Regions from separate parts of the Solibacillus sp. FSL R5-0449 genome, predicted to be linked through region 1. Evidence: riboswitches for the same ligand, from Rfam matches in the RefSeq annotation. Region 1 holds a riboswitch; each other region holds the start of a gene.

Region 1 (2,207 bases):
ATAGGTTATGCCAAGCATATTCATTAATTACTTTAATAGATAATTGAGAATCTTTGTCTGCACCGGCAAAACCGTTGAATACATATAACTCGTCGCGTTCTTTTAAGTAATTTAAAACTTTTACATAAAGTTTATCAAATACTTCTGCTGAGATCGGACGGTTGACTTTACCCCAATCGATTTTGTCTTTTGAGATTTCTTCTTCTACTATATATTTATCTTTAGGAGAGCGGCCAGTATATTTGCCTGTTTCAGCGCGTAAAGCACCCTCAACAGTTAGCGTTGCTTCTCCGCGTGATGTCGCTTTTTCAATCAATTGTGGAACAGATAATTGAGTTTTGATGTTTTCCCCGTTTAAAAGTTCTTTCAGCTCGTTAGCAATTTCTACCGAATTCATCTATTAAATACCATCCTTTTTTATAGTATTCCCTTATAGAGGGGAGTTGATTCCTAATTCAAAAATAGTATAACACATTAAGTGAAATAATCTATACTAATTGCAAATTATTTTTTCGTAAATTTTGACATATCGAAAAAAGTCAAAATTTGTTGACAGTCATTGATTTTTTGCGTAATATGTTTAATTGAACGGATACTCTTATCCCGAGCTGGTGGAGGGGCAGGCCCTATGAAACCCGGCAACCTGCGTATATTTTATACGTGTTGGTGCCAACCTGATGCAAGGGCAAAATTTCCCTTGAACGATAAGAGTGAAAGGTAACGAAACGTAATATCCTTTCCTCACGTGTGATGAACACGGCTATGAGCGAAAGGATTTTTTTTATTCTGTTTTACAATTTCGTACTGAGCGAAAATTATATAGTTACAGCCTTTCAGACCCTCGTGTTAAAGCAAATATAGCTTGACGTTAAAAAGGCCGGATACGCATATGCGTAAGTGCTCTAATATAACGGACATGGGTAATGAGTACCGTATCAATAAAAAACAATTGCCAAAGTGATTTAGGAGGAAATGACATGACAAATCGTCGACTGTTTACATCAGAAAGTGTAACGGAAGGACATCCGGACAAAATTTGTGATCAAATTTCGGATGCCATTTTAGACGCTATTTTAGCTGCAGATCCAAATGCACGTGTAGCTTGTGAAACTACGGTAACAACAGGCTTAGTATTAGTATCTGGTGAAATTACAACGTCTACTTATGTAGATATGAAGGGTATTATCCGCGATACAGTGGCAGAAATCGGCTATACACGCGGTAAGTACGGCTTTGATGCTGAAAATCTTGCAGTATTAGTAGCAGTAGGAGAGCAATCACCTGACATTGCACAAGGTGTTGATCAGGCATTGGAAGCACGTGAAGGTTCAATGACGGAAGATGAACTTGAAGCAATTGGTGCAGGTGACCAAGGTTTAATGTTCGGTTATGCATGTAACGAAACACCGGAACTTATGCCGATGCCTATTTCTTTAGCTCACAAATTAGCGCGTCGTTTAACAGAAGTGCGTAAATCAGGGGAATTGGAATATTTACGTCCGGATGGTAAAACACAAGTGACAATCGAATATGATGAAAACAATGAACCTGTTCGTGTGGATACGATCGTTATTTCAACACAGCATGATGAAGAAGCAACATTGGAACAAATCCAAACAGACATTAAAGAACACGTGATTAAACCGGTAGTTCCTGCACATTTATTGGATGAAGCTACAAAATACTTCATCAACCCGACAGGTCGCTTCGTAATCGGCGGACCTAAAGGCGATGCAGGTCTTACAGGTCGTAAAATTATTGTGGATACTTACGGCGGTTATGCACGTCACGGCGGCGGTGCATTCTCAGGTAAGGATGCAACAAAAGTTGACCGTTCTGCAGCATATGCAGCACGCTATGTTGCTAAAAACATTGTAGCGGCTGGCTTAGCTGACCGTGCTGAAGTACAATTGGCGTATGCAATCGGTGTTGCACAACCAGTGTCAATCGCAGTTGACACATTCGGTACAGGTAAAGTGGCGGAATCAGAAATCGTAAACTGGGTTCGTGAGCTCTTTGATTTACGTCCTGCAGGCATTATTAAAATGCTTGATTTACGTCGCCCGATCTATAAGCAAACAGCAGCTTACGGACATTTCGGTCGTACAGATTTAAATGTGCCATGGGAAAATACGGATAAAGCAGCTGAACTGAAAGCAAAAGCAGGAATTTAATAAAATATAAAGGAGCATCCAGTTAGGTGGAGT
Region 2 (2,207 bases), 680 kb from region 1:
TACTAATACGCGGTGAAGCAAGTGAGTTATCCGCCATCATAATGACGTCTGCGCCCGCTTTTGCCAGCTGTTTTGCCCCTTCGACAAACCCGTCAATTTCCAGATGACGCGGTGTATCAAGTTCCACAATAACAGAGCGTTCACGTTTTGCTTTTTCGTGAAGCGGCTCTTGCTTACGCGGTTCTGGAATACGGACAAATTGTGTTTGCCCAGGTTTGGCTTCTTTTGTATCGACCGGCTCCATATTCGCCAAACGTTTTTTTACTGCTGCAATATGCTTCGGTGTTGTTCCGCAGCAACCGCCAATTAAACGGACTCCCTGATTTACGAGTTCGACAGCGGCACGTGCAAAATAATCGGTTTCCGACTCATAGACAACACGACCATCTTCAATATCCAGTAATGATGCATTTGGGTATGCCGATAAAAATGCCTTATCCGGTAAATTGACTCCTTCAAACGCCTGGATTGTATGGAAAGGACCTAATCGGCAGTTACTCCCAACAATATCTGCACCTAATCTTTCCAAATCATGAAAAGCTTCATTTAAAGACATCAAATTTTGAAGGACACCCGGTTCCTGCATTGTGACTTGGGCAATGATCGGTAAATCGGTCATTGAACGTAATAGATGGACACAATGGGATAGTTCTTCAAAATCATAATACGTTTCAAGTAAAAATCCGTCCGGTTCTCCAGCTAGTAATACTTCAGCCTGCTCTTGGAATGCAGCTAAAATTTCGTCTAATGTCGCATCACTTTTTCGGATTCCGCGAATACCGCCAATTGTCGCCAGAACATATTGTCCATCAAGGGAGGCAGCACGCTTTGCGATTTTTAATGCAGCTTCATTAAATTCAAAGACACGATTTTCATAGCCATATCGTGCAAGCTTTATCCGGTTTGCCCCATATGTATTTGTTTGGATAATATCTGCACCCGCCGCAATATATTCACCATGAATTTTCTCTATAATATCAGGACGTGCAATATTCATTTCTTCATGACAATAATCCAATCCATATGAATAAAGAAGTGTTCCGATTGCCCCGTCTGCTGTTAAAACCCGCGTTTGTAATTCTTCAAGTAAACCCATTGCCTTCACTCCATCATTTACAGTATTTTCAGTATATTAACGATATAAAAAAACCTTCTTTCATTAAATAAAAGAAGGCTTAGTAGTGATCAACTTAATCCCTTCTCATCTTCTGGCATTTGCCACTGGATTTAGCACCTGACTTAACGTTGGTTGCTGAAGTTTCATCGGGCCAGTCCCTCGACTTCTCTTGATAAGAAAATAATATGAATTTTTAAAATAATTAAATGAATCATAACGTTATCTAATAATTACGTCAATACCCTTTAGCTGAATGAAGTATTTCTTTACATAATTCGACTAATAATCTGTTCAGCCGTTTTTTTACCGTTTAAAATACAGGCACCGATTCCTACACCGAAATAGGCACATCCCGCTAATAGAACATTCGGGTAAGCCTCTTCCAGTTGCTTCATAACTTCCGATAATGCTTCATTATGCGCCAAATCATAGCGGGGCATCTGGTCAATCCACTTTGTTACATTAACAACCGTCGGCTCCGCTTCAACACCTAAGCTGAGACGAATATCTTCCAATGCTACTTTTGTCAGCTCTTCATCAGACATGGCTGCCAACTCTTCATAACGCGGGTTAATATTTTTATAAAACAGGCGAACGAGTAAATTACCCTCTGCCGACGTATGTTTCCATTTACGGCTTGTCCATGTCGACGCATTGCAAACTAAATCGCTATTATGGGAGACGATAAAGCCTGTTCCATCAGCTGGTAAAACATCATCAGGCACATCAAAGCCCACATACATCGTTAAAGCAGATGCAGTCGTGAACTTTTTCAGCTGCTCTTCCAATAATTCATCCTGTATGACATGACGCACTGTTTCATTTGGAACTGCGAGTACAACAACATCGGCCAAAATCGTTTCATCTTCCAGCACGACTTCATATTGCTCTTCTTTTTTTGAGATTTGCTTTGTTACCGTATTTTTCATGAATTCAACTTCCGGCAGCTGTTCCTCTAAACGATCGATCAATGCCGATAAACCCGAACGGAAAGAGATAAATTTCTTATTCGCTGCTTTTTCGAATTGTTCCCGATGTGCTTCGAATCCTTTAATAATCGATCCGTATTTATTTTTATAGTCCACTAAAT
Region 3 (2,207 bases), 1.4 Mb from region 1:
TTTTGAGGCATACTCCTTTTTAATTGGATTACTTCCAAGTAAAGCCTCGTGAAGCAAGGAAGTCTTTCATATGCGGACGGTTTTGCTGAACTAAGTAATCAGCCATTTGTTTCGTCCATGTCGCAGTCTTCTGATTTGAAGAACGGCTGCTGTAATAGTCTTCCATAATTCCATCGTACTCATCCAGAAGTGTTTCATACTTATCAACGTCATAACCGTTTTCATGCAACACCGCAGCTACCGGTAAACGCGGCTTTGTTTCGTTACGTTTTGTCGGTGTACCGATTGTCATCGCAAACAACGGGAAAACGTATTCCGGTAAATTGAAAAGCTCGCTGATTTCTTTAGGATTAGTACGGGCACCACCGATATAGCAAATGCCATAACCCATTGATTCAGCTGCAATAACGAAGTTTTGGGCAAATAACGCAACATCTGCTACCCCTACAAGAACATTTTCAGCAGAGTCAGCAGAAATATCAACCCCATGCTTTTGACCCGCTACTTGCAAACGTTTGAAATCTACACAAAACAAGAAAGAGGCACCTGCTGTTTTGAACTGGAATTCGTTTTTAGACAGTTCCCCAAGCTTCTTTTTCTTTTCTTCATCCGTTACCCAAATGACACTGTATGCCTGGACAAAATGCGAACTTGCTGCCATTTGTGCCGTTTCGATTAAATCGATGACCGTTTCTTTTGAAATTTCCTCACCTGTATATTTACGAACAGATGTATGACTGCGTAATAATTCTTTTGTATTCACGTGAACATCTCCCTTTTATGTAATAAAACTTAATGGTGTATCCTTCATGCTTATTTTAGTCAATATTTTACTTGAAGTCGATTATTAGCGTCTGTTCAATTCTTAGTGAGGGAATTTTTGCATATCGTTAAATACAGATAAGAGCAATCAGAATTAAATCTGAAAATTTTAAATTTTTTGTATTGACATATCGGATTAGTATGTTTTATACTGAGACACAACGATGGAACACAAATCACATAACTCTTATCAAGAGCGGCGGAGGGAATAGGCCCTGAGATGCCCGGCAACCAGTAAGTGATGAACTGACTAAGGTGCTAAATCCTACAAAATGGACAATCATTTTGAAAGATAAGAGGAGGCAAACTTGCTCATGCGCAACCCTCTTCTTAACTGAAGAGGGTTTTTTTCATTTAAAAAATCCTCCTCAAAAAACACCGATTTCACCATCGATTAAATTTTTGGGGGTAATAAAATGACAAATTTAAGACCAGAAACATTATTATTACACGGGGGTCAAAAACCAGATCCTGAAACAGGAGCAATCGCTGTTCCGGTTTACCGTACAACGGCTTATGCATTTAACGACACTGCTCATGCGCAACGTCTATTTGCATTACAGGAGACAGGCAATATTTATTCCCGTATTATGAACCCGACAGTCGGGGCATTTGAAGAACGGGTTGCTTTATTAGAAGGGGGTACAGCTGCAGTAGGGCTTTCATCTGGCGCAGCAGCAGTAGCATTTTCTATTTTAAACGTAGCCGGTGCAGGGGATGAAATTGTTGCGGCAGGCTCTCTTTACGGCGGGACTTACAATTTATTCGCAACTACATTGCCTCGCTACGGCATTACAGTAAAATTTGTGGATGAATCAGATCCTGCAAACTTCCAGGCGGCAATCACGGATAAAACGAAGGCAATCTTCGCTGAAATTATCGGAAATCCAAGCTTAAAAGTACTGGATATTGAAGCGGTAGCAAACATTGCTCATGACAATGGTCTTCCTTTATTAATCGACAGCACATTTGCTTCCCCATACGGAAGTAATCCGATCGAATTCGGCGCGGATGTTGTCATTCATTCTGCAACAAAGTGGATTGGCGGTCATGGAACGACGATCGGCGGGATTGTTGTTGATGCAGGGAAGTTTGATTGGACGCAAGGAAGACATCCAGGATTTACAGAACCGGATACTTCCTACCATGGTCTACGCTACGGAATTGACACAGCAGGCGCTGCATTTGCGACAAAGCTTCGTGTTCAACTATTGCGTGATTTTGGTCCAACATTATCTGCTGACGCGGCATTTAACTTCCTGCAAGGACTTGAAACGCTTCATTTGCGTATTGTCCGACACAATGAAAATACACAAAAAGTAGCCGAGTATTTAAGAAACCACCCATTTGTGGAATACGTAAATTACAACGGCTTTGAAGATTTT
Region 4 (2,207 bases), 870 kb from region 1:
TCATCAACATAATGCCATTCGTACGGTGTTTCTTGGTATACGTAGTAGTTCAGCCAGTTGTAGAACAATAGATGCGAATGGGCACGCCAAACATTTTTCGGTGCCTGCAGCGGATCGTTATTCGGAAAATAGTTGACCGGAATATCCGTATTGTCCGGATCTTTCTCGATATCGCGGAAATACTCATCCGATAATGTCGTTGCATCATATTCCAGATGCCCTGTAATCATAATATGTTTATTGTTTTTCGATTGAACGATAAACACCCCTGCATCATCCGAATAGCTGAGTAAACGCAAGTCGGGATGTGCTCGTACTTCATCAATCGAAACCGATGTATGGCGTGAATGCGGTGCAACATACTCGTCACTGAATCCACGTACTAGATCTACTGTTAAATCCGTAATCACATGGGAATATACACCGGAGCATTTCTTCGGCAATTCGAATTTACCAATGCCAAAATGGTGGTACAGGGCAGCCTGTGCACCCCAACATATATACATGATTGAAGTAACATGTTCATTTGCCCAGTCCATCACATGCGTAATTTCGTTCCAGTAGCCGACATCTTCAAAATCCATTTTCTCTACTGGCGCACCCGTAATAATAAGACCATCAAAACGACGGTGCTTCACTTGGTCAAATGTTCGGTAAAATGTATCTAAATGCGATTTGGAAACATTTTTTGATTCGTATGTAGCTGTATTTAAAAATGTGACATCTACCTGTAATGGTGTATTCCCGAGCAAGCGTAGCAACTGCAGCTCGGTTTTCTCTTTTTCAGGCATTAAATTAAACACTAAAATATTTAGCGGTCGAATTTGCTGCGTTTTCGCACGGTCCTCCTCCATGACGAAAATCTTCTCTTTTCTAAGCAGCTCACCCGCCGGTAAATGTTTCGGAATATTAATCGGCATTTCACTTTCCCCCTCATAAACTATTTCAAAATACTTTTAATAATCAGTCGTGTTCAGGCATTGCATTGTTTTACGAGCGAAACGAACCGTTCCAGAACAACATAAAAAGCCCCTCTCACTCCAGCAAAACAGAATTGAGAGGGGCTTTTACCCGTTCTTATCTGCCAAGGTCAACACCTTGCTGGAAGTAGCACCTTTCTAGTAACACTAGAGGTTGCTGAAGCATCATAAGGCCAAGTCCCTCCGCTTCTCTTGATAAGACTATTAAATTGTCATTAGTGTATCATGTACTTTATAGTTTTGCAATAATTCAAAAAATATTATTTTACTCATCCTGAAGCTGTTCTTTTTCTATATTGAATAAGATGGTTTCCAGCCGCTCATCCCATACACGTGTCAACGTATTGTATACACGTACAAAATGTCTGTTTTCCTTTTGATCGAACAATAAAAAACATAGGACCGGTATATCATTAATCTGGATTGATTCCGTCGACACAACACTCGTTATATAGTGCGGAACTTCGTCTTCCGCCACCGGTTGTTCGGAAAGCTGCTGTTGAATGAAATCAACGAGCAATGTTTCTTCAATCGCTTCAATTTCTTCTGTATCCATTGTCGGGAAAGGCTCCGGAAACTCTTCCAAATCCGCGAATTCTTCCAGGTCCCCCTCCAATGGCCGTTCATGAATCGGACTGTATTGAATGAAGTAACTTGTTTCTTCTAGTTCCTCTTCAAAAATGCCCGATTCCAGCTGTGCTTTCCCTTTAGCAGTAAGCGCAAATTCCTGTTCTTTCACTATCATGCCGAGTCGTAACATTTTATTCGTCAAATCATGAATAAATAACGGTTCCACCAATAAAATTTCGGCTAAGAGCTCCACATTTTTCAGTTTTGCCTTTTCAAAGGAAATGAGCATCATCTTCATTAAAATATCCATGGCATTGCGCATCACGGGATGATATTTCACTTCCAATGTATGAATCGGAATGGCATATTGCATTTGCTTTTTAATTTCAATGGATGGGTTTTGGCTGAGTTCTTTCTGCAGCTGTAAAACTGTTCCTTGTAAATCCATTCAATCCAATCCCCCTGTTTCTACACAGCAAAATAGCCGTCCTGTTCTTTTACGGTCGTTAAGACATGGGCATACATATCCCTTGTTTTCGCGCTCTTTGGACGCTTCGTAAACATTTCGGTACTGCCGACCATAATGAGCAGTTCCCGGGCGCGGGATAAGGCAACATTGAGACGTCGGTAATCTTTCGCAAAGCCAATTTCTCCGCG

Evidence for each region. A riboswitch is a leader RNA that binds a small molecule or an ion and turns the genes downstream of it on or off. The one in region 1 is predicted to bind S-adenosylmethionine.
Region 2: linked by a shared signal. The riboswitch ahead of MKY27_RS16100 (bifunctional homocysteine S-methyltransferase/methylenetetrahydrofolate reductase) and the one ahead of metK (methionine adenosyltransferase) in region 1 are both predicted to bind S-adenosylmethionine.
Region 3: linked by a shared signal. The riboswitch ahead of MKY27_RS01615 (O-acetylhomoserine aminocarboxypropyltransferase/cysteine synthase family protein) and the one ahead of metK (methionine adenosyltransferase) in region 1 are both predicted to bind S-adenosylmethionine.
Region 4: linked by a shared signal. The riboswitch ahead of metA (homoserine O-succinyltransferase) and the one ahead of metK (methionine adenosyltransferase) in region 1 are both predicted to bind S-adenosylmethionine.

What each region holds. Positions count from the first base shown of each region.
Region 1 is NZ_CP150239.1:2,536,197-2,538,403, reverse strand. Features, by position in the region: gene pckA (phosphoenolpyruvate carboxykinase (ATP)) at 1-397, opposite strand, end outside; SAM riboswitch class I at 596-711, shown strand; gene metK (methionine adenosyltransferase) at 978-2,174, shown strand.
Region 2 is NZ_CP150239.1:3,216,576-3,218,782, forward strand. Features, by position in the region: gene MKY27_RS16100 (bifunctional homocysteine S-methyltransferase/methylenetetrahydrofolate reductase) at 1-1,096, opposite strand, end outside; SAM riboswitch class I at 1,199-1,296, opposite strand; gene hemG (protoporphyrinogen oxidase) at 1,384-2,207, opposite strand, start outside.
Region 3 is NZ_CP150239.1:324,210-326,416, forward strand. Features, by position in the region: gene nfsA (oxygen-insensitive NADPH nitroreductase) at 29-763, opposite strand; SAM riboswitch class I at 1,007-1,121, shown strand; gene MKY27_RS01615 (O-acetylhomoserine aminocarboxypropyltransferase/cysteine synthase family protein) at 1,239-2,207, shown strand, end outside.
Region 4 is NZ_CP150239.1:1,662,818-1,665,024, reverse strand. Features, by position in the region: gene metA (homoserine O-succinyltransferase) at 1-920, opposite strand, end outside; SAM riboswitch class I at 1,075-1,182, opposite strand; gene MKY27_RS08095 (nucleoside-diphosphate sugar epimerase) at 1,246-1,998, opposite strand; gene MKY27_RS08090 (AAA domain-containing protein) at 2,019-2,207, opposite strand, start outside.